DNA from 3 places in the Mesorhizobium sp. B2-2-3 genome. Region 3 is predicted to be linked to each of the others. Evidence: predicted binding sites of a transcription regulator. Region 3 holds the regulator's gene; each other region holds the start of a gene.

What was found. The regulator HrcA, encoded in region 3, represses chaperone genes, less so after heat shock. The targets are predictions, from matches to a motif close to GTTAGCACTCNCNNNNNGNGAGTGCTAAC.
Region 1: a site for HrcA is predicted at 4,778-4,806, ahead of FJ951_RS05085 (co-chaperone GroES). Genes of this name have one in related genera too.
Region 2: a site for HrcA is predicted at 7,800-7,828, ahead of FJ951_RS17425 (co-chaperone GroES). Genes of this name have one in related genera too.

The regions. Positions count from the first base shown of each region.
Region 1 covers NZ_VFWC01000002.1:391,135-401,590, reverse strand. Annotated here, with positions in the region: rRNA gene FJ951_RS05125 (23S ribosomal RNA) at 1-1,197, shown strand, start outside; rRNA gene rrf (5S ribosomal RNA) at 1,470-1,584, shown strand; tRNA gene FJ951_RS05115 (tRNA-Met) at 1,819-1,895, shown strand; gene FJ951_RS05110 (Hsp20/alpha crystallin family protein) at 2,222-2,728, opposite strand; gene FJ951_RS05105 (Hsp20 family protein) at 2,807-3,289, opposite strand; gene FJ951_RS28365 (hypothetical protein) at 3,316-3,465, shown strand; gene FJ951_RS05100 (DUF982 domain-containing protein) at 3,452-3,874, shown strand; gene FJ951_RS05095 (usg protein) at 3,984-4,262, opposite strand; gene FJ951_RS05090 (hypothetical protein) at 4,286-4,627, opposite strand; gene FJ951_RS05085 (co-chaperone GroES) at 4,964-5,278, shown strand; gene groL (chaperonin GroEL) at 5,336-6,967, shown strand; gene FJ951_RS05075 (hypothetical protein) at 7,040-7,351, shown strand; gene FJ951_RS05070 (DUF982 domain-containing protein) at 7,689-7,985, shown strand; gene FJ951_RS05065 (LysR family transcriptional regulator) at 8,072-8,989, opposite strand; gene FJ951_RS05060 (DsbA family protein) at 9,124-9,762, shown strand; gene FJ951_RS05055 (NAD(P)-dependent oxidoreductase) at 9,799-10,410, shown strand; gene FJ951_RS05050 (ROK family protein) at 10,451-10,456, opposite strand, start outside.
Region 2 covers NZ_VFWC01000008.1:297,461-307,916, forward strand. Annotated here, with positions in the region: gene FJ951_RS17385 (MbcA/ParS/Xre antitoxin family protein) at 1-103, opposite strand, end outside; gene FJ951_RS17390 (aldehyde dehydrogenase family protein) at 400-1,833, opposite strand; gene FJ951_RS17395 (ACT domain-containing protein) at 1,987-2,370, opposite strand; gene FJ951_RS17400 (GNAT family N-acetyltransferase) at 2,391-2,858, opposite strand; gene FJ951_RS17405 (YeiH family protein) at 3,274-4,338, shown strand; gene FJ951_RS17410 (GAF domain-containing protein) at 4,433-4,930, opposite strand; gene FJ951_RS17415 (NUDIX domain-containing protein) at 5,006-5,419, shown strand; gene FJ951_RS28480 (hypothetical protein) at 5,437-5,595, opposite strand; gene groL (chaperonin GroEL) at 5,745-7,373, opposite strand; gene FJ951_RS17425 (co-chaperone GroES) at 7,434-7,748, opposite strand; gene FJ951_RS17430 (hypothetical protein) at 7,993-8,241, shown strand; gene FJ951_RS17435 (DUF1488 domain-containing protein) at 8,238-8,504, shown strand; gene FJ951_RS17440 (hypothetical protein) at 8,528-8,719, opposite strand; gene FJ951_RS17445 (hypothetical protein) at 8,725-8,931, opposite strand; gene FJ951_RS17450 (LacI family DNA-binding transcriptional regulator) at 9,662-10,456, shown strand, end outside.
Region 3 covers NZ_VFWC01000003.1:251,990-262,445, reverse strand. Annotated here, with positions in the region: gene cysK (cysteine synthase A) at 1-892, opposite strand, end outside; gene FJ951_RS07245 (LysE family translocator) at 1,085-1,702, opposite strand; gene FJ951_RS07240 (sorbosone dehydrogenase family protein) at 1,831-3,201, opposite strand; gene FJ951_RS07235 (hypothetical protein) at 3,326-3,526, opposite strand; gene hrcA (heat-inducible transcriptional repressor HrcA) at 3,564-4,661, opposite strand; gene rph (ribonuclease PH) at 4,892-5,608, shown strand; gene FJ951_RS07215 (VOC family protein) at 5,792-6,202, shown strand; gene rdgB (RdgB/HAM1 family non-canonical purine NTP pyrophosphatase) at 6,202-6,864, shown strand; gene hemW (radical SAM family heme chaperone HemW) at 6,861-8,039, shown strand; gene FJ951_RS07200 (EamA family transporter) at 8,137-8,571, shown strand; gene FJ951_RS07195 (hypothetical protein) at 8,645-8,824, opposite strand; gene rsmI (16S rRNA (cytidine(1402)-2'-O)-methyltransferase) at 9,025-9,936, shown strand; gene FJ951_RS07185 (YraN family protein) at 9,929-10,306, shown strand; gene FJ951_RS07180 (alpha/beta hydrolase) at 10,325-10,456, opposite strand, start outside.

The sequences.
Region 1 (10,456 bases), on a different contig from region 3:
AAGGAACTCGGCAAATTGCACGCGTAACTTCGGAAGAAGCGTGACCCTTTTCTGCGCAAGCAGAGGAGGGTGGCACAGACCAGGGGGTAGCGACTGTTTATCAAAAACACAGGGCTCTGCGAAGCCGCAAGGCGACGTATAGGGTCTGACGCCTGCCCGGTGCTGGAAGGTTAAGAGGAGGGGTGCAAGCTCTGAATCGAAGCCCCAGTAAACGGCGGCCGTAACTATAACGGTCCTAAGGTAGCGAAATTCCTTGTCGGGTAAGTTCCGACCTGCACGAATGGCGTAACGACTTCCCCGCTGTCTCCAGCATAGACTCAGTGAAATTGAATTCCCCGTGAAGATGCGGGGTTCCTGCGGTTAGACGGAAAGACCCCGTGCACCTTTACTATAGCTTTACATTGGCATTCGTAGTGGCATGTGTAGGATAGGTGGTAGGCTTTGAAACCTGGGCGCCAGCTCAGGTGGAGCCACCCTTGAAATACCACCCTTATCACTATGGATGTCTAACCGCGGCCCGTTATCCGGGTCCGGGACAATGTATGGTGGGTAGTTTGACTGGGGCGGTCGCCTCCTAAAGAGTAACGGAGGCGCGCGATGGTGGGCTCAGAACGGTCGGAAATCGTTCGCTGAGTGCAATGGCATAAGCCTGCCTGACTGCGAGACTGACAAGTCGAGCAGAGACGAAAGTCGGTCATAGTGATCCGGTGGTCCCGCGTGGAAGGGCCATCGCTCAACGGATAAAAGGTACGCCGGGGATAACAGGCTGATGACCCCCAAGAGTCCATATCGACGGGGTTGTTTGGCACCTCGATGTCGACTCATCGCATCCTGGGGCTGGAGCAGGTCCCAAGGGTATGGCTGTTCGCCATTTAAAGCGGTACGTGAGTTGGGTTCAGAACGTCGTGAGACAGTTCGGTCCCTATCTGCCGTGGGTGTAGGAATATTGAAAGGATCTGTCCCTAGTACGAGAGGACCGGGATGGACGGATCTCTGGTGGACCTGTTGTGGCGCCAGCCGCATAGCAGGGTAGCTATATCCGGACGGGATAACCGCTGAAGGCATCTAAGCGGGAAACCCACCTTAAAACGAGTATTCCCTGAGAACCGTGGAAGACGACCACGTTGATAGGCCGGGTGTGGAAGAGCGGCAACGCTTGAAGCTTACCGGTACTAATAGTTCGATCGGCTTGATCGTTCTCATTCCTTATGCCCATCGTGAAACACGATGGTCTGGCCAGCGCTCACGCATGAGCGGCCCTTACGGGCCTATGCTCCGCGAGGGCGCCGGACGACCGGCGACGCGCAGTCGCGCTTGCGGGCTTCGCCCGAAAGCAAACTGTGGATGTCGCTCAGGCACAAAAAGACAGGTGAAGAGCAACGAGCCAATAGCGAATAGGCATCCCCTATTCACTATTGCCTACTGCCCAATCCCTAACCCAGCTTCTCGAATAACGTGCGTTTTGCCGACCTGGTGGTTATGGCGGAGCGGCTGCACCCGATCCCATTCCGAACTCGGCCGTGAAACGCTCCAGCGCTGATGGTACTTCGTCTCAAGACGCGGGAGAGTAGGTCGCTGCCAGGTCTGCCAAACGCACGTTAAACTCACATCCAATCGGATGGATGTGAAATCTTCTCTTCACGAACAGGCCCGCCAACGGGACAACGGGCCGCGTAAGCGGCCCTTTCAATTTGGCGGCGCGAAGCAGGCAAACGCCCGCTTCCAAACATCGAAGCAGAAAACACCTGCTTCCAGAGATCGAAGCAGAAAACACCTGCTTCCAGAGGTCGAAGCAAGCTCACGCTTGCTCATAGGTGGCGCGGGGTGGAGCAGCCCGGTAGCTCGTCAGGCTCATAACCTGAAGGTCACAGGTTCAAATCCTGTCCCCGCAACCAAATCAAAACAGCCCGGCTCACCCCGGGCTGTTCTTGTATCCGGCTGATGGCCCCCCGCTGATTTGAACCCTCGTCAGAGCCCAGCAAAAACCCAAAGCCGACGCAGAGGGTCAAAAACAAATCCCGCAAAACCAAACACAATCCGCCCGCCAAAGCAAAGCCAAGCCAAAGCGACCAGGGGGGCGGGCAAGCCGGGCCACCGCACAAAAGACAGACCTGTCGCCGAAAATAATCCAGCCGGCAAAGCAATGGCGTCCGCAGTGTAAGCCGTCAACATCTCGACCTGAACCGGCGGGTGGGTTTGTCCAACCGCCGGCATAGGTGGTTCAACTCTTGATTTCGATCCGCTTTGCCTGCGCTTGCGCTTTCGCGGTCTTCGGCAATGTAACCGTCAGGACGCCGTTCCTGAAGCGCGCTTCGACATTGTCTTGCTCTACCTCGACGCCGAGCGGAATGCGGCGCTCGAAACGGCCGTAATAGCGCTCGGAGAACTGGCGCTCCTTGTCCTCGGTCTCGGACCGCTTTTCGCCCTTCAGGGTCAGCACGTCGTCATCGAGCAGGACCTCGATGTCCTTTTCCTCCATGCCAGGCACTTCGGCCGTGACACGGACCTCCTTTCCAGTGTCGGAGATCTCGACGCTCGGCCAGCGTCCGCCGTTCGCGGCAACGGAAGGCAAGGATGGCAGACCGGAGCCGAAACCGCGGAAAACATCGTCGAAAAGACGGTTCACCTCGCGGTGCAACGACATGAACGGATCACGTTCGCCATCGCGCAGAAGGCTGGGCACCTGTCCGCGTTCCCGGCCAAAAGGAATGAGATCACGTACGCTCATTGTCTTTCTCCTCTTTGCTTGCGTCTCCACCACCGGGCGACCGGCGTCCGGTTGGTGGAAGCCCTGACCCGAATTGCCTCACGCGGCCTGTTTTTCCACTTGCACGGGCTTTGCCGCGGATTTTTCCTTGGCTTTGGCCATGCTGGTGCCGATCTCGATCTTGCGCGGTTTCATCTCTTCGGGAATCTCACGCTGAAGATCGACGGTCAGGAGACCGTTGACGAGGCCGGCGCCGGTCACCTTCACATGGTCGGCAAGTTCGAAGCGTCGCTCAAACGGCCGTCCGGCGATGCCGCGATGCAGGTATTCGCCATTGTCCTCTCCGGCACGCTCGCCGGCGATGACGAGCATGTTGGGTTCATGCACGATGCTCAATTCGTCTTGACCGAAGCCGGCTACCGCCATGGTGATGCGGTAGGCGTCGTCACCGGTCCTGGAGATGTCGTAGGGCGGCCAGTTGTCGACGTTCGCCGTGCGGCTGGCATTCTCCAGCAGGTCGAAAATGCGGTCGAAGCCTATGCTCGACCGATAGAGCGGTGAAAAGTCGAAAGCGGTTCTCATAGCCATATCCTCCTTCGCTGAGCAACATGGGTACGAGGAGTGCCAAGGATGCGGCACTCCTTGACCTGCCGGCCCTTCCGGCGCCGGCGGAATCGATCTGGGAACTGACGGGCGTGGCGTCAAGAGGCCTGATCGAACGTCTCGTCGAGATTCCGGCGGCCCTTGACGCGGCCTGAACGGCTGACCATCTCGATCACGGATGGACGGTCGCCGGTGACGCCATCCGATTGCTTACTCGCAAAAAGACGTCAAAAAACGGAGGAAGTGATGAACGATATTCGGTTTCCCCAGCCGATTACCCTCGAATTGTCGGACGCCCCACGCAAGGTCGCCAGCAGCTTCGAGGCTCTGGAATGCCTGGATCAACAATGGCCGAAATGGGCGCGCGGACCAAGCTGGCGCGCCGCCGGCCGTGCATGCCGTGATGCGCTGGATGGCTGGCGCAGCGGGCGTGCCGCCTACAAGGCCTTCTTGAAGGCGGCCAAGCGAGCCGGCCTGACGAGGGGCCGCTCCGCTTCGCCCCAGCAATTCCGTTCCGCGGCGATGTCAACGACGGCCCAGCCGATGGCTGTCAGAGCAGGATGACACGAATCCCATCACTCATCCTGCTCGGGAACTCTGATTTTAGGTATGCTCAATCGAGCCTTTGAGCGCGCCGCGTTGCAGGCGACGCGCTTCAGGTTTTTTGATCCGCTCAATGGATGGCAACGATGCCGTCAACGGCGCGCCATTCCGACGGTGTGATTAGACGATGGTGTGCGACGCGCACGGAATGCAGCGCGCCGTCCAGTTCGCTTTCCCAATAGCCAAGGAAGCCCTTCAGCTCCGGAAAATCGGGAGCGAGGTCGTATTCCTGCCAGACATAGAGCTGCAGCAGGTTGGGGTAGTCAGGCATATAATAGTGAATCTCGGCCGTGGTCAGGCCGTAGCCATCCATCTGCAGGCGGAATTCTCTGCTGACCGCAGTCACCATATGTTTCTCCTTTCGCTGACGACCTATGCATTCATCCTGGCGAAGTCGTGCCGGAATTCGTCCGGCGTGGACCGCGGCGCCGGCACGTCGATGTCGAGCTTGCATAGGGCCTCCATGATGTGGTCGAAGCAAACCGGCCGCTCGACTCCCGGCGGCAGGCGCAGTTCCGGCATCGACTCCACCGCGCAGGCATCCGAGGCCCAAGACGACAGGATCGCCCGCTTTTCCCAGAGGTCGAGCGCGTCGTCTTCCAATACCTCGTCAGGATGTTTGAAGTGCCTCGCCGGCGAAAGCAGCCGGTCAAGCGAGGTGTCGGGCGTGTCAGTCAGGGAAGGCATGATCGGCGAAAATTTATGTCGGTCCATCGCTGTCCTCCGTCTGCAAAAACTCCTCGATAGCGTCCAGTTTCCGGCTGTGCTTCGGCAGCGCCGGCCAGGATAATCTTGTTAGCTCTTCACCAAAATTCAAGCGGTGAAATCGTCGACCTGGCGAGAATCCCCGCATGATAACAACGCGTTGGCACTCTCATGCGACGAGCGCCAAAATTTTTGCGCCAACCTCTTGAAACCGGAAAATTCCAAAACTAGCTCGATATGCGCGCGCGATGCCTGAACAAGGGTCGCGGCACCTCGTGCCGGGCCGATATTGCCGGTCCGGCGCGGAGGAACCTCAAAAACTGTTTGTCCTTGAAGGAGAACGACATGACGTTCCGCCCATTGCACGACCGTATCCTGGTCCGCCGCATCGAAGCCGAGGAGAAAACGGCTGGCGGCATTATCATTCCCGACACAGCCAAGGAAAAGCCGCAGGAAGGCGAGGTGATCGCCGCTGGCCCGGGTGCCCGCAACGAAGCCGGGCAGCTACAGCCGCTCGACGTCAAGGTGGGTGACCGCATTCTGTTCGGCAAATGGTCCGGCACCGAGATCAAGCTCGGCGGCCAAGACCTGATCATCATGAAGGAAAGCGATGTGATGGGCGTGATCGAGCAGACCGCGACCGTGAAGAAGGCCGCCTGACGGCTTCTTGCCAAGTTACCAGTCAACGAAAGCTGCCTAAATTGAAGGAGTGATCCAATGGCTGCCAAGGAAGTGAAATTCCATACCGAAGCCCGCGAGAAGATGCTGCGCGGCGTCGACATTCTGGCCAATGCGGTGAAGGTGACGCTCGGTCCCAAAGGCCGCAACGTCGTTATCGACAAATCCTTCGGCGCGCCGCGCATCACCAAGGATGGTGTGACGGTGGCCAAGGAGATCGAACTGGAAGACAAGTTCGAAAACATGGGCGCGCAGATGGTGCGCGAAGTCGCTTCGAAGACCAACGACATCGCCGGCGACGGCACCACGACCGCGACCGTTCTGGCCCAAGCCATCGTCAAGGAAGGCGCCAAGGCCGTCGCCTCGGGCATGAATCCGATGGATTTGAAACGCGGCATCGACAAGGCCGTGGAAGCGGTCGTCGCCGAACTGAAGGCCAACGCCCGCAAGGTGACGAAAAACGATGAGATCGCCCAGGTCGGCACCATTTCGGCCAATGGCGATCCCGAGATCGGCCGGTTCCTCGCCGAGGCGATGGAGAAGGTCGGCAATGAAGGTGTCATCACGGTGGAGGAGGCCAAGACCGCCGAGACCGAACTGGAGGTGGTCGAAGGCATGCAGTTCGACCGCGGCTATCTCAGCCCGTACTTCATCACCAACCAGGACAAGATGCGCGTCGAGCTCGAAGAGCCCTATGTGCTGATCCACGAGAAGAAACTGTCCAACCTGCAAGCCATGCTCCCCGTCCTCGAGGCAGTCGTGCAGTCGGGCAAGCCGCTGCTGATCATCGCCGAGGATGTCGAGGGCGAGGCGCTCGCCACGCTGGTCGTGAACAAATTGCGCGGCGGCCTGAAGGTCGCGGCCGTCAAGGCGCCCGGCTTCGGCGATCGCCGCAAGGCGATGCTGGAGGATATTGCCATCCTCACCGGCGGCACGGCGATCAGCGAGGATCTCGGCATCAAGCTCGAGAACGTCACGCTGCAGATGCTGGGCCGCGCCAAGAAAGTGGTGATCGAAAAAGAAAACACCACCATCGTCGACGGCGTTGGCCGCAAGGAAGAGATCCAGGGCCGCATCGCCCAGATCAAAGCGCAGATCGAGGAGACTACCTCCGACTACGACCGCGAGAAACTGCAGGAGCGGCTGGCGAAGCTCGCCGGTGGCGTCGCCGTCATCCGTGTCGGCGGTTCGACGGAAGTCGAGGTGAAGGAGCGCAAGGACCGTGTCGACGACGCGCTGCATGCGACCCGTGCGGCGGTCGAGGAAGGCGTACTCCCGGGCGGCGGCGTCGCGTTGCTCCGGGCCGCCAAGGCGCTCGATGCCTTGCCGATCGACAATGCCGACCAGAGGACCGGTGTCGAGATCGTGCGGCGTGCGATCGAGACCCCGGTGCGCCAGATCGCGGAGAACGCCGGCGCCGAGGGCTCGATCATCGTCGGCAAGTTGCGTGAGAAGAGCGAGTTCGGCTGGGGCTGGAACGCCCAGACCAACGAGTTCGGCGATCTCTACGGCCAAGGCGTCATCGATCCGGCAAAGGTCGTGCGCACCGCGCTTCAGGATGCCGCTTCCGTCGCTGGCCTGCTGGTCACCACCGAGGCGATGGTGGCCGAGAAGCCAAAGAAGGAGGCCGCGACCCCTGCCATGCCCGCCGGCGCGGGCATGGACTTCTAGGACGCTGGGAGGCCGCCCGCTCCCACAAGTGGGAGCGGGCGCTTCCCGGGGAAAGTTTGGAGAGAGACCACTATGACCGGTATCGGTTCCGTTTCGGCGCCCACGCATCCGGCAAACGAATTTCTCGCCTACGAGGCAGAATGCAGGAGCGTGCTGGGGCCATTGTTGATGCGCGTTCTCGACATGGCCGAGTCCGCAGGCTGGAGCCGCCGAACGGCGGCGTCGACGCTGATGTTCCTGGCCGCGCAGCATGTGTCGGCAGCCTCGGAAAGCTCCGGCGGCTCAACCAGGGATGGAGGACGCGATCATCGGAGCCCCACAGCAAACGATGGACCGATGTCCGGTTGGGAGGAGGACCGACATGATCGTGGGCCAATTGCGTGAATGCCTGAAAACGTTGAGGTGGAAAGCGGCAGACCTCGTCGACGAGCTTGGTTGCCCGCAAAGCCAGGTCGCCGCCTGGCTCGATGGGCGGGCGCTTCCGCCGCTTTCCGTCCTTGCCTGGCTCGAGGCGCTCGCCAGGGCGCATAGGGCGCTACCGGCGCCCGGCCGAGGCTCGCCGGTGCTCAAGCAAGCCCGGTCGAGCCAGCCGAGATCAGGCTCGCGGCCGCCGGAAATCCGACGACACCGGCGCACCCGCCCTATCCGCGCCGACCTGTCTTCGCGCACCAGGCTGCCCGACATGCTTCGGTTCGTTTGCCGTCGAATGGAGGTTTAAACCATGGCACAGATGCGCTTTGAAGAACCCGTGACGATCTTGGTCGGAATGGGGCTTCCGGTGACGATCGAGACTGCGATGGAAGCATATGCCGTGCTGCAGGACTGGCCCGTTGCCAGCCGGAACGGCGCCCATGCCGTCGCCCTCAACGCTTGCAAAGCCGGCATTGCCGGCGAGATCGATGCGGAAACCGTGCGGGCGACCTTGATCGCCTTCGCGCGCCGCAATGACATTCTGGTGCCGAATATGATCTCGCCTGCGAGTACCGCGCCCAGCGGCCGCACCGTGCGAGCGGATTGAGGATCTATACGCGACCTATCGGTGAGCGCCCGGCGACCAAAACGATCAGCCCGTCAGCCTCGAGCTGGCGGGCTGTCTCCGTCGCCTCAGGCCGTTTCGACGAGACGCGAGCGTTTCTTCTCGGCGGCCGCCAGCAACTCGACGAAGGCGCGGACCTTGGCTGGCCGGAACCGGGCCGGAGGGAAAACGGCATGGATGCCGCCGGCAGGCAACGTCCAGTCGGCAAATACCGGCACGAGACGCCCCTCGGCGATATCGTCGCCGACACTGTAGTCGGGAAATACGCCCAATCCGATACCGGCGAGCACGCAGGCAAGAGCCGCCGGGCTCTTGTCGCACATGATGACCGGGTTGAGTTCGGTCAACACCGTTTCTCCCTCTCTTGAAAACAGCCATTGGCCGATGCCGCGCAGCTGGGCGTTGCCGACCCAGGCAAGCGATCTTGCCTGGCGCGGGGTGACATCGGGCGGCAGCCTTGCGGCGAAGGTCGGGTTCGCCACCACGACCTGCTGTATCGTGCCCAGGCGCCGCGCCTGATTGGAGGAATCCGCAAGCCAGCCGACGCGGATGCCGAGGTCGATCTGCTCGTCCACCAGATTGCTGACGGCGTCATCGAAAATCGCCTCGACGCGCATATGCGGATAGGTTCGGAGATAGGCGGCCATGACCGGCGCAACGATCTTGGTGCCATAGTCGAGCGGCGCGGTCAGCCTCAGCATTCCCTTGGGTTCGATCGCCCCGTGCGAGATCTCGCCATAGGCCGCTTCGGCTTCGCGCAGGATGATCATCGCGCGGTCGTAGAAGAGGCGACCCTCCTCGGTCGGCGTGACACGCCGCGTCGTGCGCCGCATGAGCGTCGCGCCCAATTCCTGTTCAAGCCTGCCGATCTGGTGGCTGACCACGGCCTTGGCCACGCCAAGCCGGTCCGCCGCCGTGGTGAACGAGCCTGTCTCCATCACCGTGGTGAAATAGACAAGCCGATTGAGATTCAGGAGTTCGGTCACATGCTTTGTCTGATTAGATCAGACAGTTTGTATTATTGGGCACCGTTTATTGCAAGACCATCACCTGCCACATGTAAGCCAAGACATTTGGCGGACGGGGCAGCCAACGCCACCGCAACGGAGACCGGGCGACCGTGGGCAATCCAGAAGTGACCTATCTTTTCGATCCGCTCTGCGGCTGGTGTTATGGCGCAAGCCCGATGCTCGAAAAACTGTCCGCCAGCGGCGTGCGCGTCGAGCTCTTGCCGACCGGCCTGTTTTCGGGGGCAGGCGCTCGGCCGATGGATGACGGTTTTGCCGCCCATGCCTGGGCGAACGACCAGCGCATCGAGCGGTTAACGGGACAGGTTTTCACGCAGGCCTATCGGGACAACGTGCTGAATGTTCGCGGCACGTTGCTGGATTCCCATGCCGCGACCCTCGCGATTACCGCAGCGGGCCCGGAAGATCCCGGCCGCCGGCTGGCCGCGCTGAAGGCGATCCAGAACGCGCGCTATGTCGATGGGCGCGATATCGTCACGGTCGGCGGTGTCGCCGAGGTGCTCGCCGCCGCCGGCATGGCCGATGCCGGCGAACTGGTGAAGGCGCCAACCGAAGGATTGCTGACAGCTCACCGCGAACTGGTCGGCCGAGGCCGCGCGCTGTTCCAGCGCTTGCATTCCAATGGCGTGCCTTCGCTCGCCGTCATCCGCAACGATGCGCCGCGCCTCATCGGTTCGAACGCGCTGTTCGGCAGTTTCGACAATCTCCTCGCTCATATCGCGGCCGCGTGACCCCCAACCCACCTCCAACAAGGAATGGAAAAAGACATGGCAAAAGTCGCTCTCATCGGCGCATCGGGCGCAGTCGGTTCGCGCCTGCTCAAGGAACTCTCCGGCCGTGGCCACACGGTCACCGGCATCGCCCGCAATCCTGAAAAAATCGCCGCGCTGCCTGGCGTGACGGCCAGGAAGGGCGACGTCTTCGACAAGGAAGGCCTCGCCAAGCTGGTCCGCGGCCACGATGTGGTGATCAGTTCGGTGCATTTCCTCGACAGCGATGCCGACACGCTGATCGCCGCGGTGCGAGCCTCCGGCGTGAAGCGCTACCTGGTCGTCGGCGGTGCGGGCAGCCTTGAGGTCGCGCCCGGCAAGCGGCTGGTCGACACGCCCGAATTTCCCGACATCTACAAGGCCGAGGCGCAGAAGGGCGCCGACTTCCTCGACAAGTTGAAGACCATCGATGACCTCGACTGGACGTTCCTGTCGCCGTCCGCCATGTTCATCCCGGGCGAGCGAACCGGCAAGTTCCGCCTCGGCAAGGACACGCTTCTGGCTTCGGACAAGGGCAGCAGCATTTCCTTCGAGGATTACGCCATCGCGATGGTCGACGAGATCGAGAAGCCCGCCCACATAAAGCAGCGCTTCACCGTCGGTTATTGACTAGGCAGGCCAGGCCAGCTGCTTCTTGTCCACCAACGTTCTAAAC
Region 2 (10,456 bases), on a different contig from region 3:
CCTTGAACAGATTGACCGTGGTGCGCGCCAGGGCGCCCGCCTCTTCATCCGAGATGGCGCTGCCGACCGCGGCCGGCGTGGTGACAATGGACTGAAGCTGCATTTTCTGCTCCCGCTATTGGCAGACATATAGCATGTATTTGCCAATTGGCAAGGAAACAGGGCCAGAGCGGCCACCTAAAAAGGTGGCGCGGCATAACAGACCAGGGTTCCTCGCCCCTACGAAGGTGGGGGAGAGGTGGCTCGGCGAAGCCGAGACGGAGCGGGGGAATGGCGCGGCGTGGATATGCCGTGAAAACCCTCCATCGCCGCAGCCCCCTCTCCGACCGCTTCGCGGCCACCTCCCCCCGCTTTGCGGGGGCGAGGAACCCTGGTTCTGTGAGGGCGGCTCTTGTCCGCCTACTCCGCCGCCTCATACCCCGCGATACCCTTGATCTCCAGAAAATCCTCCAGCCCGTATTCGGCGTATTCGCGGCCGTTGCCGGATTGTTTGTAGCCGCCGAAGGGCAGGCCGGCGTCCCATTGGGGATAGTTGATGTAGACGTTGCCGGAGCGCATGCGCGCCGCGACGTCGCGCGCCTTCTGGATATCCTTGGCCTGGATATAGGAGGCAAGGCCGTAGACGGTATCGTTGGCCTGCTCGACCGCCTGCTCGACCGTGTCGTAGGGCATGATCGCCAGCACCGGCCCGAAAATCTCCTCGCGCGCGATGCGCATGTCGTGGGTGACATCGGCGAACACGGTCGGCCTGACATAGTAGCCGCGGTTGAGTTCGGCCGGACGGCCTGGGCCGCCCGTGACCAACGTGGCGCCCTCGTCGATGCCGCTCTGGATCATGTCCTGGATCTTGTCGAACTGGGCCTGGCTGACGACAGGGCCGAGCTTGGTGCCGGGAGCGTCGGCCGGGCCGACCACGAACTTTTCCGCCGCCGCCTTGGCGTAGGAAGCCGCCTCGTCATGACGGTCGCGTGGCACGAACATACGGGTTGGCGCGTTGCAGGACTGGCCGCTGTTGCTGAAGCAGCCGGCGACGCCCTTGGTCACGGCGGTGGCGAGGTCGACATCCGGGAACAGGATGTTGGCCGACTTGCCGCCAAGCTCCTGGTGCACGCGCTTGACCGTATCGGCGGCGGCCTTGGCCACCAATATGCCGGCCCGGGTGGAGCCGGTGAACGACATCATGTCGATATCGGGATGGCTGGACAGCGCCTGGCCGACGCCGGGGCCGTCGCCATTGACGAGGTTGAACACGCCCTTCGGCACGCCGGCCTCGTCGAAGATCTCGGCGAAGATGATGGCGTCGAGCGGCGCGATCTCGGATGGCTTCAGCACCATGGTGCAACCGGCGGCAAGCGCCGGACCCACCTTGCAGGTGATCTGGTTCAGCGGCCAGTTCCATGGCGTGATCAGGCCGACGACGCCGATCGGCTCCTTGACGATCAGCGAGGAGCCCTTGACCTGCCGGAACTGGAAGCTCTTCAGTACTTCCGCCATCTTGGCCAGATGCGCGAGCCCGATGCCGACCTGGCTGTCGAGCGCCATCCGGCGCGGCGCGCCCATCTCGCGTGACACGGCGAGCGCAAGGTCCTGGCTGCGCTTCTTGTAGACCTCGATGACGCGGTTGAGGATGTCGAGCCGTTCCTCGACCGAGGTGAAGCCGAATGTGCCGAAGGCCCGCTTCGCGGCGACCACCGCCTTGTCGACGTCGGCCTTGGAACCAAGCGAAATTTGCGCGAAGCTATCTTCGTTCGACGGATCGATGACATCGATCGTGTTGGGCACGACAGGATCGACCCACGCGCCATCGATGTAGAACTGCAGATTGTGTGACATGATTTCTCCTGAGGGGCGCCGCACAGCCGTCCGGCGTGATATCTGGTTAGAAATAACGATGCGCGACCGGCACTGTCAAACGCAACCCCGAACTGGTGAGCGAGCCGCGAGCGGTTGAACCAGCCGGGCGGGCGATAGCTGGAATAGAACGAGTTAAAGCAGAGTATGCCCGGCTTCGCCCAGAAGCCGTGTCGCCGCGACCCGATCGGCGGCTTTCACCAGCAGGTGATCGCCGTCGAAAGTCGACACCACGAAAATGCCCAGCTCGTTTTCCGACAGTGGCCTGATGACCGACAACACGATGCCGGTTTCGTCGAAGGCGAAAGGTCCTTGGAGCTTGAAGGCGACCCACTCGTCATCCCGCTTGACGCCATCTGGAACGCGATCCTGCAGACAGACGATCGAAAGTTCATCCTCGGTTCTGGTGATGCTGACGAAGCCTGGCCCGTCCGCCCAACCGGGAACGCTCGCTCCAGGCTCGAGCCGCGAAATCGCGTACAGCCCGGGCAGTTGCTTCAGCCTGATTTTGGCAGCCATTGTCGAACTCCGATTGCGGTCTATCCAGCGAGCCTCTTGCTCATATAGACAGTCGTACCGTTCATGAACGGCTCCTCCCGGTCGATCCTATAGCCGTGCCTCTTGTAAAGTGACACATTGGCCGCGAAGGCGCCATTGGTCAGCAGGCGAAGTTCGTTGCGGCCCGCTTCGGCCGCCTTGCGTTCAGCCCGCTCCAGCAACAGCCGGCCGATCCCCCTTCCCTGCGCATGCGGTGCCACGCAGACATTCTCGATCCAGACATGATCGTCGGCTGGCATGGTTTCGATCGCGCCGACGATTTCGCCCTGCTCGGTCGCAAGGTCGAACTCATGCTCTGCAACCGCTATGTCGTAGTCGGCGCGCATGGGCAGCGGTTCGCGGCCGATCAGCGGCACCCATTTGGCATAGGCCAAGCGCACGATGTCCCGGATGGCTGCGGCGTCCGCCGGCCCGGCCTGCCGGAACTGGATGGAAGGATTGATGCTCATCGAGGGCTCCAGACATGAACAGCCCGCCGACGGTTGCGCGGGCGGGGCTGGGAAGAACGAACCGGAATTAACGGGCCACTCCTCGTCGTCGCGCAATCATGCCGCCTCGCAGTGTACAGGTTCGGCGTCGCATGACATTGGCGCGGGGAAGAACGAACATGGCGCCAAGCTGGCGCAGCATGAGTGGCCCGTCAAGCCAATGCCAAGCCATCTTCTGGCGGTGCCAGGCCTCTTTGCCGCGCTGCGTCACCAGCCGCAATTAGTTGCATGCCGATACCGGCCTTGGCCTGCAACGGCATTTTGGTCCGCAAGCCGGAAACCGTCCTGAAAAATCGATCATTCTAACGAAAATAATTCATTGGAAAGATTAGTTGGGGAATGGCATTCCCCGGGCGAAGTCGCCTGGAGCATGACGTTGTCTTCCTTATCCCACATTGCGAACGATATTCCAAAAAGCCTGATTTCCGCCGAACCCGCGCAGCGCCGCAAGGCGCTCGACTCGACCAAGGCCGGACCCGTGCCCGGTGTGATATTGGTCGCGATGATCACTGCGGTGGCCTTCTCGGCCCACAACGTCTCCGGCTTTGCCCTGTTCAGCCCGATGATAATAGCCGTCGTCGCCGGCATGATCTACTCCAACGTGCTCGGCACGCCGGCGCACGCCAAGGCCGGCATCGCGTTTTCGCAGCGCCGGCTGCTGCGCTTCGCCATCGTGCTGCTCGGTTTCCAGCTGACGCTCGGCCAGGTGGTGTCGATCGGCGCCGGAGGTGTCGGCATCGTGGCAGCCACCCTTGGCGCCACCTTCGTCTTCACCATCACACTCGGCCGGCTGATCGGCGTCGACGCGAAACTGGCGCATCTGATCGCCGCCGGCACCTCGATCTGCGGTGCCTCGGCAATCGTGGCCACCAACATCGTCACCGACGCGCGCGACGAGGACGTCACCTACGCCGTCGCCTCGATCACCTTGTTCGGCACCGTCGCCATGCTCGGCTTCCCGCTGCTGGCGCCGCTGCTCGGCCTCGACCAGCATGCTTTCGGCCTGTGGGTGGGCGCCTCGATCCATGAGGTGGCGCAGGTCATCGGCGCCGGCTTCCAGAACGGCACCCAGTCGGGCGAGATCGCCACCGTCGCCAAGCTCACCCGCGTCGCCATGCTGGCGCCGATGGTCATCGCGCTGGGCCTGATGGCGCGCCGCAAGAGCAGCAGCGACCAGCAGGCGGCGCGCCCGCCCATGCCATGGTTCGTCGCCGCCTTCGTCGCCGTCGTGGCTCTGAACAGCCTTGTCGCGATACCCGCCGAAGTGAAGTCGGCGATGACGCTCGCCACCACCATCATGCTGACCATGGGGCTGGCCGCCATGGGCCTGCAGGCCGATATCTCGCAGCTGCGCTCGCGCGGCCTGCGCCCGCTGGCGCTCGCCTTCTCGGCCTTCCTATTCATCGGCGGCTTCAGCCTGATGCTGGTGAAGTTGGCCTGAGCCCCAAAGGTAGCGCTCTACGGCGCCCCTGTCCTGCCGGACAGAGGGGGCGAAGGAACTCGACGGCCGACCGTCGGTCTTTTTGCTGAGCGCCTTAATCCTCGAACGAACTCGCCGCCACGTAGATCGCGGCCAGTGTTTCGATGCCGGCCTGGTCCGCCTTGTCGAAGCGGCCGGGCAGCGGGCTGTCGAGATCGAGCACGCCGAAGACGCCTTCATCGTCTTCGAGAAGCACGACCAGTTCCGAACGCGAATCGGCGTCGCAGGCGATGTGGCCGGGGAAATCGTGCACGTCCTTGATCAGCATCGAAGTGCCGAGGTCGACCGCCGTGCCGCATACGCCCTTGCCGACGGCGATGCGCACGCAGGCCGGCTTGCCCTGGAACGGACCCAGCACCAATTCCTCGTCCGAGGCCAGGAAATAGAAGCCCGCCCAGTTGAGATCGGGCACCATCTGGAAGATCAGCGCCGCGGTGTTGGCGGCATTGGCGATCGAGTCGCCCTCGCCCTCGAGCAGCGCCTTCAGTTGCGCGGCAAGATCGCGGTAGAACGCGGCCTTGTCCGAAGTGTCGATGGCCTTGGCTGCGAACATGGCTTGTCTCCGAACTGAGAATCGCGGTTCCGTTTCCGCAGGCTCTGCACCGAACGACCGCCGGAACAGTCTACCGTGAATCCTACCCGCCACGAAAGCCGCAAGATAAGGGCCGCCGCCGGCGTCATCGCGGATGCGTCGGGCCGGCTGCTTCTGGTGCGCAAGCGCGGCACCAGCGCCTTCATGCAGCCCGGCGGCAAGATCGAGCCGTGCGAGGCGCCGCTCGACACCCTGATGCGCGAACTGCGCGAGGAACTCGGATTGGCGATCGACCCCGCCACCACCTCCCGGCTCGGCCTGTTCTCGGCCAAGGCCGCCAACGAGCCGGACAGCACGGTCGAGGCGGAATTGTTCGCGCTCTCCATCGACAGCCAGCCGATAGCCGCCGCCGAGATCGAGGAGATCATCTGGCTTGAGCCCGGCTCGACCAATTCCGTCGAACTCGCGCCGCTGACGCGCGATGTGGTGCTGAGGTTGAGCGGAATGTAGCGGCGGCGGCGCCGCTATTACATCGGACGCTTGGGTTCGCCGTTTTGTGGTGTTGCCGGGTCGGGCTCGGATTTCTTGTGCTTGTCGGCGGCAATCCTGCGGATGCGGTCGAAGCGGCTTTCCTCTGTCGTTTCGGTCGTGACGACCGTCTGTGGCTTCTGCACGAACACGATCATGGATCGATCTCCTGGGCCAGAGGCCTGCGCGCCGGGGGAGAATCCCCCGGCGATAGTCGTCTCGCCTGCGGCAAAGGCCGGTTCGGCGAGATACGGATCAGGCCTGAAAGACGGCTTTTATGAAACCATCTTCGCGAGCCGGTCGAATCCTAGTAGCCGCCCATGCCGCCACCGCTGCCCGCAGGCGCGGCATCCTTGGCCGGAATGTCCGAGATCATCGCTTCGGCGGTGATCAAAAGCGCGGCGATCGAGCCGGCATCTTGCAACGCGGTGCGCACCACTTTCGCCGGATCGACGATGCCCGCCTTGATCATGTCGACATACGCCTCGTTCTGGGCATCGAAACCCTGGTTGTGGTCCTTGCTGTCGGAGAGCTTGCCGACGACAACAGAGCCTTCAACGCCCGAATTCTCGGCGATCTGGCGGAGCGGCGCTTCGAGTGCCCTGAGCACGATCGAGATGCCGGCGGTGACATCGGCGTTGGCGCCGCCCAGGCCGGCAAGCGCCGTCCTGGCACGCAGCAGAGCCACGCCGCCGCCTGGCACGATGCCTTCCTCGACCGCCGCGCGCGTGGCGTTCAGCGCGTCGTCGATGCGATCCTTCTTTTCCTTGACTTCCGACTCGGTGGCGCCGCCGACGCGGATGACGGCAACGCCGCCGGAGAGCTTGGCCAGCCGCTCCTGCAGCTTCTCCTTGTCATAGTCGGAGGTGGTTTCCTCGATCTGGCCCTTGATCTGGGCGACGCGCGCCTGGATGGTCGCCTTGGTGCCGGCGCCGTCGATGATCGTGGTGGTGTCCTTTTCGATCAGCACGCGCTTGGCGCGACCGAGCATCTCGATGGTGACGTTCTCCAGCTTGATGCCGAGATCCTCGGAGATCATCTGGCCGGATGTGAGCACCGCGATGTCTTCCAGCATCGCCTTGCGGCGGTCGCCGAAGCCCGGCGCCTTGACGGCCGCGACCTTGAGGCCGCCGCGCAGCTTGTTGACGACCAGCGTCGCCAGAGCCTCGCCTTCGACGTCCTCGGAGATGATCAGCAGCGGCCTGCCGCTCTGCACCACCGCTTCGAGGATCGGCAGCATTGCCTGCAGATTGCCGAGCTTCTTCTCGTGGATGAGAATATAGGGGTCTTCCAGCTCCGCGCGCATCTTGTCGGCATTGGTGACGAAATAAGGCGAGAGATAGCCGCGGTCGAACTGCATGCCTTCGACGACGTCGAGTTCGGTGTTCGCGGTCTTGGCTTCCTCGACGGTGATGACGCCGTCATTTCCGACCTTGTCCATCGCCTTGGCGATCATCTCGCCGACGCTGGCATCGCCATTGGCGGCGATTGTGCCGACCTGCGCGATCTCGGCCGACGATTTGACCTTCTTGGCCTTCGCCTTGATTTCCACGACGACGGCCGCGACGGCCTGGTCGATGCCGCGCTTGAGGTCCATCGGGTTCATGCCGGCGGCCACCAGCTTGGCGCCTTCGCGCAGGATCGAGGCGGCCAGCACCGTGGCAGTGGTGGTGCCGTCGCCGGCGAGGTCGTTGGTCTTCGAGGCCACTTCGCGCACCATCTGCGCGCCCATGTTCTCGAACTTGTCGGCAAGCTCGATTTCCTTGGCGACGGTGACGCCGTCCTTGGTGATGCGCGGCGCCCCATAGGCCTTGTCGATGATGACGTTGCGGCCCTTGGGGCCGAGCGTGACCTTGACCGCATTGGTGAGGATCTCGACGCCGCGCAGCATACGGTCGCGCGCATCGGTGGAGAATTTGATTTCCTTGGCAGACATGATTTTATCCAGTTCGCATTTGGAGTGGAGCCGTCACCGCGCAGAGGCGCGGCGCTTCAGTCAGGCGGCCTTCTTGGCTTCGACGCTCTTTTCGATAACGCCCATGATGTCGGCTTCCTTCATGATCAGAAGATCCTCGCCGTCGATCTTGACCTCCGTGCCCGACCATTTGCCGAACAGGATCAAGTCGCCGGCCTTGACGTCGAGCGGAACAAGTGCGCCGTTTTCGTCGCGGGCGCCGGGACCAACCGCGATCACTTCGCCTTCCTGCGGCTTTTCCTTGGCATTGTCGGGAATGATGATGCCGCCCTTGGATTTGATATCGCCTTCGGCGCGCCGGATGACGACGCGGTCGTGGAGTGGCCGAAATTTCATGAGAACTTCTTTCTGGGGCCGGCATAGGCGGCCGCCCCCTTCTATAGGCTCTTTGGCACTCGATAGATAGGAGTGCCAAAATTTATTCCGAGCGGATATTGAATAACCATAGTATTATTTCGGCACCCGGTTTCATCGGGTCGGAAGACGAGCAAATATTTCAAAAATTTGAATTTTCCGGCAGAGTGCCTATTTATCGGACAAGTTCATTTTCACGATTTCAGACGCAAGGGAGATTTCCTCGATGGCCGACGGCAACCAGACGATCATGGAAAAAGCTGAAGCGCGCTTTGTCGACAAGCAGAAGAAGACGGCGGAGCGCAACAAGGCAACAGCCGAATATATGTCCGAAGCGAGGGCCAGGGAGATCAAGACGGCAAGGCTGAGGCAATTGCGGCTGGCCAAGGAAGAAGCCGACCGCGTGGCCGAGGCCCTGAACCCGACGCCGAAGAAGAAACGCGCGGTGAAGAAAACGACGGAGGCAAAATCATGAGCCTGACCTTCCCCAACCGCAGCCGCAGCTACGACGAGGCCGGCAAGCGCATCCGTTTCGTCGGCTATGACGGCATGTTCCAGATTTCCTTCTCGGTCGCCGCCGATGCCATGACGAGGATGCAGCCGGCGACGGCAGCCAATGAAGCCGGGTATCTCGCCACCTTCGACACCGAGAGCAGTGTTATCCGCGATGTAGCGTCAAAGGCCTATGACCGCACGCGCAAGAGCATGTATGTGCTGACGGCCGACGACTTCCGCTGAGACGACAGGCGGACGGCGCTGGATCAGGATTTACGCTCCGCCTTCTCCCGGCGCTTGACGTCCCGGACATTCATCTGACCGACCATGGCATTGGCGTCGCGCGGGCTCATGCCGACCATCGCCCTTTGCCTGACGACGACGGGCTGGCCGGTGAAGACGTCGATGATGGCCCAGCTTTGGGGCAAGTCCATGCGCAGTGCGTAGCGGTTGGCCATTTGCCTCAGCCCTGCAACATGAAGAAGACCATGCTCAGGACCGATATCGTCCAGGCGACGACCGACAGTTTCAGCACCATGCCGCCATGGGCGGCCAGAGCCTCCCGCAGCCGCGGGGCGATACCTGCCGACGGGACCGGTTCCACCGCGACGACACGGGGTCCCTTGGCGCCAAATTTTCCAAAGACGGGCAACAGCGACGGTTCACGCACGAAAATGGCCTCGAATGTCGGGGAAAGTCGGAGCGGGCAAGCTCTTGCCCTTCCATAGCACTCTTTTGGCGAGTGCCCTGCATGCCAAATGCAAATAGGCTGCTTTAACGCCGGCCGCATGCCACGTGACCCCGATCGTCAGATGCTGAAAGCGCGCAAGTCGGCTGGGTAGCAGTCTTCTTGCCGGCACGTCAGCGTCACAACGAAGACGAGGACCTGTCCGGCCCAGGCCGCAAATGCAAGCTGGCAAGACCCATCGCCCTTGACGGTCCGACGCAGGCTCTACGTCATATGATTTTTTGGAGGCCTCGCCTCGGGATCGAACCGAGGCTTCAGAGATTTGCCGTCTCCAGCGTAGCCGCTCCGCCACGAGGCCATGACTAGCGAACTAACCGATAATATTTGCGCAAGCGTTAAGACCGAAGAGTCGTTTGTAGACATGTCGCCGATTGCTGCTTTGGCCGGCTCGCGCCGTGGGCAGCACTGACGGCTGCCGATCAGGAATTCGCCTGATGAACTCGCCGGGCGCCGAGCCCGTGAGCCCGCCCTCCGGCGGCCACTTCGCGCCACCGGAGGACCAGCCACTTTTCCTCTTGAACAGCCTCTGGATCTGGCCTAGTTTGGGTTGAGAAAAGGTTTTTTCAAACATTTCCGATCGGACTCGGCCATCGGCCGGGTCTCATTCCGGCCTGTAAGAGAAAACCTTTTCCCAATCGGGATTTTCGCCGCAATGGCATTGGACGATCAGCCAGCCTTTCCCAAGCCCGTCACCTTGCGTGACGTAGCGGCCGAGGCTGGCGTCAGCGTCGCCACCGCCTCGAAGGCGCTCAACGATCAGGGCCGCATGACCGCCGAGACCCGCGAGCGCATTCGCGAGACCGCGCAGCGCCTCGGCTTCCGGCCCAACAGCCTGGCGCAGAGCCTGCTGCGGCGACGCTCCTTCACCGTCGGCCTGCTCACCAACGATACCTATGGCCGCTTCTCGCTGCCGCTGATGTCGGGCATTTCCGACGCGCTGGTCGACGCCGGCGTCTCGGTGTTCCTGTGCAATGTCGAGGAGGATCCGCGTCTCGGCCAGCTCCATGTCGAGGCCATGCTCGACAAGCGCGTCGACGGCATCATCGCCACCGGCAAGCGCATCGACCGTCATCTGCCGGTCGACCTGTCCAATCTGCGCATTCCGGTGATCTATGCCTTCACCCAGCCCGATCCCGACGCCGTCGCCTTCGTCTCCGACGACGCCGGCGGCGCGCGGCTGGCAGTGGAGCATTTCTGTCGGCTCGGCCGCAGGCGCATCGCCCATGTCTCGGGACCGGCGAGCTTTGCCGTGGTGCACGCCAGGGCGCAGGCCTATCGCGATGTTCTGACCGAGAACGGCCTGTCGGGCACCGAGCCGCTGCTCGGCTCGTGGTCGGAGGCCTGGGGACACGAAGCCGTGGCGAGGCTGTTCGACGGCGCGGCCGACGGCGCAAGCGAAAGGCCGGACGCCGTCTTCTGCGGCAACGACCAGATCGCGCGCGGCGTC
Region 3 (10,456 bases):
CCGGCCGCGAGCCGACGACGATCGCCGCCTGCAAAGCGGCGCCCGAGGAGATGCCGACCGGCACGCCTTCCAGCCGGGCGACGAGGCGGGCATTGGCGACCGAATCCTCGTTCGAGACCGTGACGATTTCGTCATAGATGGTGGTGTCGAGGATTTTTGGCGCGAAGCCGGCGCCGATGCCCTGGATCTTGTGCGGGCCAGGCTGGCCGCCCGACAGCACCGGCGAGGTTTCCGGTTCGACCGCGACGACATGCAGCGAAGGCTTGCGCTTCTTCAGCACCTGGCCGACGCCGGTGATGGTGCCGCCGGTGCCGATGCCGGAGACGATGATGTCGACCTCGCCATGGGTGTCGTTCCAGATCTCCTCGGCAGTCGTCGTGCGATGGATCTCGGGATTGGCCGGGTTCTCGAACTGCTGCGGGATGATGGCGTTGGGGATGGTGGCCGCCAGTTCGTCGGCCTTGGCGATGGCGCCCTTCATGCCTTTCGGCCCTTCGGTCAGCACCAGTTCGGCGCCGAGCAGCGCCAGCATCTTGCGGCGCTCGACCGACATGGTCTCGGGCATGGTGAGGATCAGCTTGTAGCCCTTGGCGGCGGCAGCGAAGGCAAGCGCTATGCCGGTATTGCCCGAAGTCGGCTCGATCAGCGTCGTCTTGCCGGGAGCGATCTTGCCCGATGCCTCGAGCGCCTCGATCATCGCCACGCCGATACGGTCCTTGACCGAGGCGATCGGGTTGAAGAATTCGAGCTTGGCAAGGAGATGGGCAACGATGCCCTTCTCCTTGGCGAATTTGTCGAGCCGCACCAGTGGCGTGTCGCCGATCGTATCGGTGATGGAATTGTAGATGCGGCCACGGCCGGGAACACGAGCGGAGGCGGCGAACTTGTTCATTGGTTTGGCTCCCAGAATGTCAGGCGGATGGAACTGATCTCAGACGGATGGCCGCCAAGATAGGCCTTCCACGGACGCAAGATAGACCGTCGCCCGAAAATATCCGAGTGGGGCCCGTGTCTAAAACGCCTCGGCCTCGGAAAAGCGTTCCCGCAAAAGCCAGTCCGGCGGAATGCCTTGGCAAAAATGGCCCTATTGGCGGGCGGCGATCGCCGCCGCCGCGCCGACCATGAAACCGGCCGCGGTGCGGTTCAGCGCCTTCAGGGCGCGCGGCGAGCGCAGGAACCAGCGCGCCTTGGCCGCCAGCGCCAGATAAGGCACCAGCACCACGAACAGGACGAGGACGGTGAGTGCGGCGAGGATGCCGTAGTCGGCCAGCGTGATGGTCTTGAGGTCGACGATGGTCGGCGTGATGGCGAGATAGAAGATCATCGTCTTCGGATTGCCGAGCGTCACCGTCAGGCCGGCGAGGAAGCTCGACGCTAGCCCGCCCTTGCCTTTCCTGGCCTCGACCGTCTCGGGCGTGATGCCGGCGGTCCAGAAGCGCCAGCCGAGGAAGGCGAGATAGGCGACGCCGGCCCATTTGACGGCGAGGAACACCAGGCCGAAGGTCTGCGCGACAAAGGCAAGCCCAAGCACCACGGCGGTGAGATAAAGGAGGTCGCCGAGCATCAGGCCGAAGGACATGGCCAGCGACGAGCGGAAGCCGGAACCGAGCGCGCGCGCCACAAGCGCGGTGATGCCGGGGCCGGGAATGGCCGCGGCCAAGCCGAGGGCGGCGCTGTAGGCGAGAAAGCCGGTGAGGGTCATGGATTGAGCCTTGCGTCCGCGAAACTGCTGGGACGGCGCCTTGTCGCACAGAGTTTCGCGGGCGGGAATTGCCTGGAGCCGGATTTGGTTGCACCAGGCATGCCCCGTGCTCGAGGCCTCCCAGCGGATCAGGACCGGCCGTCGCCGTAGGTCACGCGCCAGATGGTGCCGTTGCCGTCCTCGGTGACGATCAGCGCGCCGTCGCTCGCCACCGCCACGCCGACCGGCCGGCCCCAGACCTCGCCGCCGGAGGTGACGAAGCCGGTCATGAAATCCTCATATTCGCCGGTCGGCTTGCCGTCCTTGAACTTGAGCCGCACCACCTTGTAGCCGGTCCTGTTGCCGCGATTCCACGAACCGTGCAGGGCGACGAAGGCGTCGCCCCTGTATTCGGCCGGAAAACCGGATCCTGCGCGGACATTCCTGCCGTCGTAGAAGGCGATGTTGAGCGGCGCCGAATGCGCCTGCATCAGAATGTCGGGGACGGTGACCTTGCCGGCAAGGTCGGGACGCGCGCCCTTGTGGCGCGGATCCTCATTGTCGCCGATATAGTACCAGGGCCAGCCGTAGAAGGCGCCTTCCTTCACTTCGGTCGCATATTCGAACGGCACGTTGTCGCCGAGCGCGTCGCGCTCGTTGACCACGCACCACAGCGCGCCCGCCGCCGGCTGGACGGCCATGCCCGAACAATTGCGCAGGCCGGTGGCAACGATGCGGCCATTCCTACCGTCCGGGTCGAAAGCCCTGATGTCGGCGCGGCCTTCCTCCGCGCCCCAGGTGGCGCCGAGCGGCTTCGACCTGGCCCAGGCGTCGAGCCCGCCCCGCGGTTTCCTTGCCATGTCCTGGGCGGCGTTCGAGCCGGAGCCGACCGAGAGATACAGCGTCTTCCCGTCCGGCGAGAAGGCGATGTCGCGGGTCCAGTGATGAGTGGCCGGCATATCGCGGACGATGGTTTCCGGCTCGCCGGAGGCCTTCAGGTCGCCATCGCGGTAGGGAAAGCGCACGATGCTGTCGCTGTTGGCGACATAGACCCATTGCGGGTTGTCCCCTGGCGGGTAGAAGGCGATGCCGTAGGGCTGGTTGAGATTGCGGGCGAAGATGCCGTCCCTGACAGGTTTCGCGCTGCCCTCGCCGAGACGGTAGACGCGGATCTGGTTGGCCTCGCTGTCGGCGACGAACAGGTCGCCGTTGGGGGCGATGCGCACGACGCGCGGATTATCGATGCCCGAAGCGATCAGTTCCGCCGAAAAGCCCGCCGACAGCCGCGGCTCGGCGCCTTGCGGCCTTTGCACCGGACCGGCGCTGTTCGAGGCGGATCTGGTGACATAGGGCCTGGGCTGGTCCTGCGGGCTGATCAGCCGGCGCACGCCCGGCTCGTCGGCCCGCCAGTCACCGAATGCGGCCGCGCCCTTCAGAACCGGCTCTGCCTGCTGGGCCAATGCCGTCGCGGCGAAAAGCAAGGCTGCGGGGATCGCCACGGCGCCGGCAAGTCTGATCATCCCAGTCTCCAGCTTCTCGCTTCGCGATGCATGTCGTTGTCCCAAGACCGAGGTCACATGCACCAAGGGAACGGGCGGGCTCGGCAGTCGTTCCGGACGACACGGGGAGTTGAAGGAATTCGGGTCAGGTATCCGCGTCGAGATCGAGATCGGCGTCGAGGTTCTTTTCCAGTTCGACGAGGTCGGCCGGAAGCGGCATGCCCATGGCGCGGATTTCGCGCAGCTTCTCGCGCAATTGCTCCTGCACTTCGCGCACATCCTCAGGCTGGTTGACCATCTCCTCCAGCAGGAGGCTGATCTGGGCCTTGAACGATTCCAGCGCCATCTTTTCTCTCCTCGGCCGGCTGGATCGATCCCAGCTCTCAGCGCAGCATGCGCGATATCAGCTGCGCCGTATAGTCGACCATCGGGACAATGCGGGCATAGTTGAGCCGGGTCGGGCCGATGACTCCGAGCGCGCCGACGACGCGGGCGTCCTTGTCGCGGTAAGGCGCCACGACCAGCGACGAGCCGGAGAGCGAGAAAAGCTTGTTTTCCGAGCCGATGAAGATGCGCACGCCCGGTCCCGCCTCGGCGAGGTCGAGCAGCTGGATCAGCCCGTCCTGCGTCTCCATGTCCTCGAACAGGTGGCGCAGGAGTTCGATGTCGGCCTGGGCGGTGACGTTTTCGAGCAGATTGGCGCGGCCGCGCACGATCAGGCGCGCCGGCAGGCCGCTTTCCGCGCCGGCCCACACCGCCAGCCCTTTCTCCACCAGGTCCTGCGACAGCGTGTCGAGCGCTGCCCTTGTCTCTTCCTTGATACGCTCGACCTCCGCCCGCGCCTCGGCCAGCGTACGGCCGCGAATATGGGCGTTGAGGAAATTCGAGGCCTCGTGCAATTGCGAGACGGTGATGCCGGCCGGCAGATCGATGACCCGGTTCTCGACGTCGCCGTTCTGCGACACCATCACGGTCAGCGCCTTGGTCGGTTCGAGCTGGATGAACTCGATGTGCTTGAGCGCCACCTCGTTCTTGGCGGCCAGCACCAGGCCGGCGCCGCGCGACATGCCCGACAGCATCTGGCTGGCCTCGGTCAGCATGTGTTCCAGCGTGGCGCCCGAGCCGGAGGCGCGCACCTGCGCCTCGATGCTGCGCCGCTCCTCGTCGGAGAGGTCGCCCAATTCCATGAAGGCGTCCACGAAGAAGCGCAGGCCGGCCTGCGTCGGCAGGCGGCCGGCCGAGATGTGCGGCGCGTAGATCAGGCCGAGATGTTCGAGGTCGCTCATCACGTTGCGGATGGTGGCGGGCGACAGCGAGGACGGCAGGATGCGCGACAGGCTGCGCGATCCCACGGGCTCGCCGTCCCTCAGATAGGAATCGACGATACGCCGGAAGATGTCGCGCGAACGCATGTCGAGCGCCTGAAGTGCCGGCGCGTGAAGAGCGAGCGACTGCGAAGCGGGATCGACTGCCTTGGTCATTTCGGCCATAACCTCCGGTTCAAGGATATAGACTTCGCGGCGCTGCGCGCAACCCGGTGTCGCGTTGCGCGATCAGCCGGTGTCGCACTTGCGATCACCCGGTGTCGCCGTTCGCGATCGCCCCGGTGTCGCCGCGTTTGCGGCCGCCGGTCCATTTTCCTTTACGCCGTGCCCCGCATGCGTCTAAAAGCCGGCCAAGATTCAAAAAAGATGACAAGAAAGCAGGCCGAATGCGCCCCTCCAAACGCCAGTTCGACGAAATGCGCGCCATCTCCTTCGAGCGCGGCGTCTCCAAACATGCCGAAGGCTCGTGCCTGGTGAAGTTCGGCGACACGCATGTCTTGTGCACGGCAAGCCTGGAGGAAAAAGTGCCGGGCTGGATGCGCAATTCCGGGAAAGGCTGGGTGACGGCCGAATACGGCATGCTGCCGCGCTCGACAGGCGAGCGCATGCGCCGCGAGGCCTCCGCCGGCAAGCAGGGCGGGCGCACGCTGGAGATCCAGAGGCTGATCGGCCGCTCGCTGCGCGCCGTGGTCGACCTGCAGGCGCTGGGCGAGCAGCAGATCACCGTCGACTGCGACGTCATCCAGGCCGATGGCGGCACCCGCACCGCCTCGATCACCGGCGGCTGGGTGGCGCTCTACGATTGCCTGCGCTGGATGGAGGCCCGGCAGATGGTGAGCGTCGCCAAGGTGCTGAAGGACCATGTCGCGGCGATTTCCTGCGGCATCCATGACGGCCAGCCGGTCATCGACCTCGACTATATCGAGGATTCCTCCGCCGGCACCGACGCCAATTTCGTGATGACCGGCAAGGGCGGCATCGTCGAGATCCAGGGCACGGCCGAGGGCGAGCCCTTTTCGGAAGGGCAGTTCGCCGAGCTGATGGGCCTGGCCAAGAAAGGCATCCAGAGGCTGGTGAGTTTGCAGCAGATGGCGGTGGCGTAGTTTATTCATGCGGAGCTTGGGCACCCCCCTCTGCCCTGCCGGGCATCTCCCCCGCAAAGGGGGAGATCGGCTGTTGTCTAGAACTTCGCCAATAATCAGCATAGAACATCATGAGCCGGCGCTCACGCCGCCCATCTCCCCCCTTGCGGGGGAGATGGCCGGCAGGCCAGAGGGGGGTGCCTCGTGATCCCCTCTGCCATTCTTGAATCCGCTCTTTATGTCAAAGACCTCGCCGCTGCCGAAGCCTTCTACACCGACATCCTCGGCCTCACTCCTCTCGGCAAGATCGAGGGCCGCCATCTCTTCTTCCGTTGCGGAGCCGGCGTGCTGCTGATCTTCAACGCCGAGGCGACCAAGGTCCCGCCCGCGCCCGACGCGAGGCTGAAAGTGCCGCCGCACGGCACATCAGGCGAAGGCCATCTCTGCTTTGCGGCGACCGCCGATGAAATCAGCCGCTGGAAATCCCATCTGAAGGCGAAGAACATCGCCATCGAAAGCGAATTCGAATGGCCGCAAGGCGGCCGCTCGCTTTATATCCGCGATCCTTCCGGCAATTCGATCGAATTCGCCGAGCCGAGAATCTGGGGACTTTGATGCATTCTCTCGATGGAAAAAAGATCGTCGTCGCCAGCCACAATGAAGGCAAGCTGCGCGAATTCGCCGATCTGATGGCGCCATTCGGATTCGAGGCGAAATCGGCGAAGGACTATGGCTTGCCCGAACCCGAAGAGACCGGCACCACCTTCCAGGAGAATGCCTATATCAAGGCCTTCGCCGCGGCCAAGGCGACGGGCCTGCCGGCGCTGTCGGACGATTCGGGCCTGTGCGTCGACGCGCTTGACGGCGCGCCCGGCGTCTACACCGCCAACTGGGCCGAAACGCCTGATGGCAGCAGGGATTTCGGCATCGCCATGCAGCGCACCGAAGTGGCGCTGCAGGAAGTCGGCGCCGCCTCGGCCGAGCAGCGCAAGGGTCGCTTCGTCGCCGTCATCTGCCTCGCCTTTCCCGATGGCGAGGCCGAATATTACCGCGGCGAGGCCGAAGGCACGCTGGTCTGGCCGCCGCGCGGCGAGCTCGGATTCGGCTACGACCCGGTGTTCCTGCCCGACGGCTTCAAAAAGACCTTCGGCGAGATGAGTGCCGAGGAAAAACACGGCTGGAAACCCGGCCAGGCCACGGCGCTGTCGCACCGCGCCCGCGCCTTCCAGAAATTCGCCCAAGCCCGATTGGGTCTGGCCAGGTCAGGTTCGGCATGATCAGGCCCGGCGCCACCATGCCGCTCGACCGCAGCCCCGGTTTCGGCGTCTATGTGCATTGGCCGTTCTGCGCGGCCAAATGCCCCTATTGCGACTTCAACAGCCATGTCCGCCACCAGCCGGTCGACCAGGAGCGCTTTGCCGCCGCCTTCGAGGCGGAACTGGCGACGATGCGCCAGCGCACCGGCCCACGCGAGGTGACCAGCATCTTTCTCGGCGGCGGCACGCCGTCGTTGATGAAGCCGGAAACGGTGGCCAGGGTCCTGGACGCCGTGGCGAAGAACTGGACGGTGCCCGACGGCATCGAGGTGACGCTGGAGGCCAATCCCTCCTCGGTCGAAGCCGAACGCTTTCGCGGCTATCGCGCGGCGGGCGTCAACCGGGTCTCGCTCGGCGTGCAGGCGCTGAACGACAAGGATCTGCGCTTCCTTGGCCGGCTGCACAATGTGGACGAGGCGCTGCACGCGATCGGGCTCGCGCGGGAGATATTCCCAAGGCTCTCCTTCGACCTGATCTACGCACGGCCAGGCCAGACGCCGGAGGCCTGGGCATCGGAGCTCGAACAGGCGATCGGCCACGCCGCCGACCATCTGTCGCTCTATCAGCTGACCATCGAGGAAGGCACGCCGTTCCACGCGCTGCACGCGGCGAAGAAATTCATCATCCCCGACAACGACCACGCCGCCGACCTTTATGCGCTGACGCAAGAGGTGACATCAGCCCATGGTTTGCCGGCGTATGAGATCTCAAACCACGCCCGGCCGGGTGCCGAAAGCCGGCACAATCTGACCTACTGGCGCTATGGCGAATATGTCGGCGTCGGCCCCGGCGCGCATGGCCGCTTCGTCGAGAACGGCCACCGCGTCGTGACCATCGCAGAGAGGATGCCGGAAACCTGGGCCAATCTGGTCGAGGCCAAGGGCCATGGCGTCACCGGCGGCGAGACCCTGACGCGCTCCGAAGAGGCTGACGAGTTCCTGCTGATGGGACTGAGGCTGGCGGAAGGCATCGACCTGTCGCGTTACGAAGCGTTTTCCGGGCGCGGCCTGTCGAGCGCGCGGCTGTCGGTGCTGCAGGGCGAAGGGCTGGTGGCGCCGATCGGCAACGCCCGCCTGCGCGCCACGCCCGCCGGCATGATCGTGCTCGACGCCGTGGTGGCCGATCTGGCGCGGTAGGCGGGGATGCTGCTCCCAATCTCGAAGCCAAGATTACGCTTCTGAGGCAGCTGTTTCGCGGTATCTGAGTTGAGACCCGACCGGTGAGGCTATCCGAATGAACCTGACGCTTTCCTGGCAATTCTGGGCGCTGTTGTCGGCGACTTTCGCGGCACTGACGGCGATCTTTGCCAAGGTCGGCATCGAGACCATCAATTCCGATTTCGCCACCCTCATCCGGACAGCCATCATCCTGGTGGTGCTTGCGGCGATCCTCGCCGCCAGCGGCCAATTCCAATCGTGGGCCTCGATCTCCGGGAAGACCTGGCTTTTCCTTAGCCTGTCGGGACTGGCGACCGGAGCCTCGTGGCTCTGCTATTTCCGCGCGCTGAAAATCGGCAATGCGGCGCAGGTGGCGCCCATCGACAAGCTAAGCGTCGTGCTTGTGGCGGTGTTTGGCGCGGTCTTTCTCGGCGAGCGGCTCACCGGTGCGAACTGGCTTGGCGTCGCCCTTATCGCGGCGGGCGCGGTGCTGGTCGCTTATCGAGGGTAGTGCTGCGCCGTGGCGGGCGTTCTTGGTTTCGAGACGGGTGATGAAAATATCGAAGCGATTGGGCATCGTCCGGTCAGTGCTCCGTCGTGCTGTCGGGTTCGTTGTCGGGTAGCTTGATCTCTGGTGGCGGGCGGCGCGCGAGCCCCTGCTTGCCGTCCGTGGTGGCGGGCGGCTTCCCGTCTCCTTGCGCGGCAAAGCGCTTGCGGCCTGCATAGTAGGGCTCGAAAGCGTCCTGTATGATCAGTCTGTCCATCCTGTCCTCCCGGGGGAATCAGGGGCTAAATCTGCGAAAGACGGTTTCGTTCCCTACTGTGGCGAAGGAATGGCGCTCGCCTTGCATTACAGCGGCTTTTGCAACCCGGCGCGGGCCGTGCCAAACAGGGCGGATGATTTCGGAACGTCCTTCGCGGCTCCATCTGGACGCGGGCGCGCCGCTGACGGAGAAGGGCACCGGTGACTGGCGAGACGGGAAAGCGCAGCTATGTGATCGGGCAGACCGAGATCGCGGCCCGGCCGCTCGAACCCGCGCTCTATCTGGTGGCGACGCCGATCGGCAATCTCGCCGACATCACGCTGCGCGCGCTTGAGACGCTGGCCGCCGCCGACATGGTCGCCTGCGAGGACACGCGCGTGTCGCGCGTGCTGCTCGACCGCTACGGCATCCGCCGCCGCACCACGGCCTATCACGAGCACAATGCCGGCGAGGCCGGGCCGAAATTGATAGCGGCGCTCCAGTCGGGGCAGAGCGTGGCGCTGATCTCGGATGCCGGCACGCCGCTGGTTTCCGATCCCGGCTACCGGCTGGTCGGCGAGGCGCTCGACCAGGGTATTCGCGTCGTGCCCATCCCCGGTCCGTCCGCGCCGCTTGCCGCGCTCACCGCATCCGGCCTGCCTTCGGATGCCTTCCTGTTCGCCGGCTTCCTGCCGGTCAAGGCGGGGCAGCGGCTGGCGCGGCTGGACGCGCTTAAAGCGGTGCCGGCGACGCTGATCTTCTTCGAATCGCCGCGCCGGCTGGCCGAGTCTCTCGGCGCGATGGTCGAGGCGCTTGGCGGCGAGCGCAAGGCAGCGATCGGCAGGGAATTGACCAAGACCTTCGAGGAGATGCGCACCGGCACGCTGCGGGCGCTGGCCGACCACTATGCGGCGGCCGATACGCCGAAGGGCGAGATCGTGGTGTGCGTCGGTCCGGCCGAAGCCAGGGCGGACGAGCCGGCCGATATCGACCGGATGCTGTTGTCGCTCGCCGCCGAAATGCCGGCTTCGAAGGCGGCGGCGGAAGCGGCGAAGATGACCGGCGGCCAGAAGCAGGCGCTCTACCGGCGGCTGCTGGAACTCAGGGATGCCTCTGGAGAGGGCCGTGGCTAGGCTCCCGAGCGTCAGCCGTCAAAAGGCCTACCGGCGCGGCCATCGCGGCGAGTGGCTGGCGGCGGCGGCGCTGGTGCTGAAGGGCTACCGGATCCTGGCGCGCCGCCATCGCACCCGTTTCGGCGAGATCGACCTGATCGCAAGGCGCGGCGACCTGGTGCTGTTCGTCGAGGTCAAGGCCCGCCGCACGCTGATGGAGGCAATGGAGGCGATCGCCCATGAATCGGAGCGCCGCATCGAAGGCGCCGCCGACATCTGGCTGTCGCGCCAGCCGGATTACGGCAGGCTGTCGATACGGTTCGACATGATCGCCGTGCTGCCATGGCGCTGGCCGGTGCATGTCCCGAACGCGTTTTACGGGCGCAATTGAGGGCTGCGTCGCTCGGGTTCAGTGTTCGACGGGCCATTCGCCCGCGCCAAGTGCCGCGATCGCCGCGATTATGCGCCGGAACGCCTCGGCGGCAGCCGGCACGGTGGTGCGGGCGCGCAGGAAACTGTGCACGAGGCGCTTCTCCTCGTG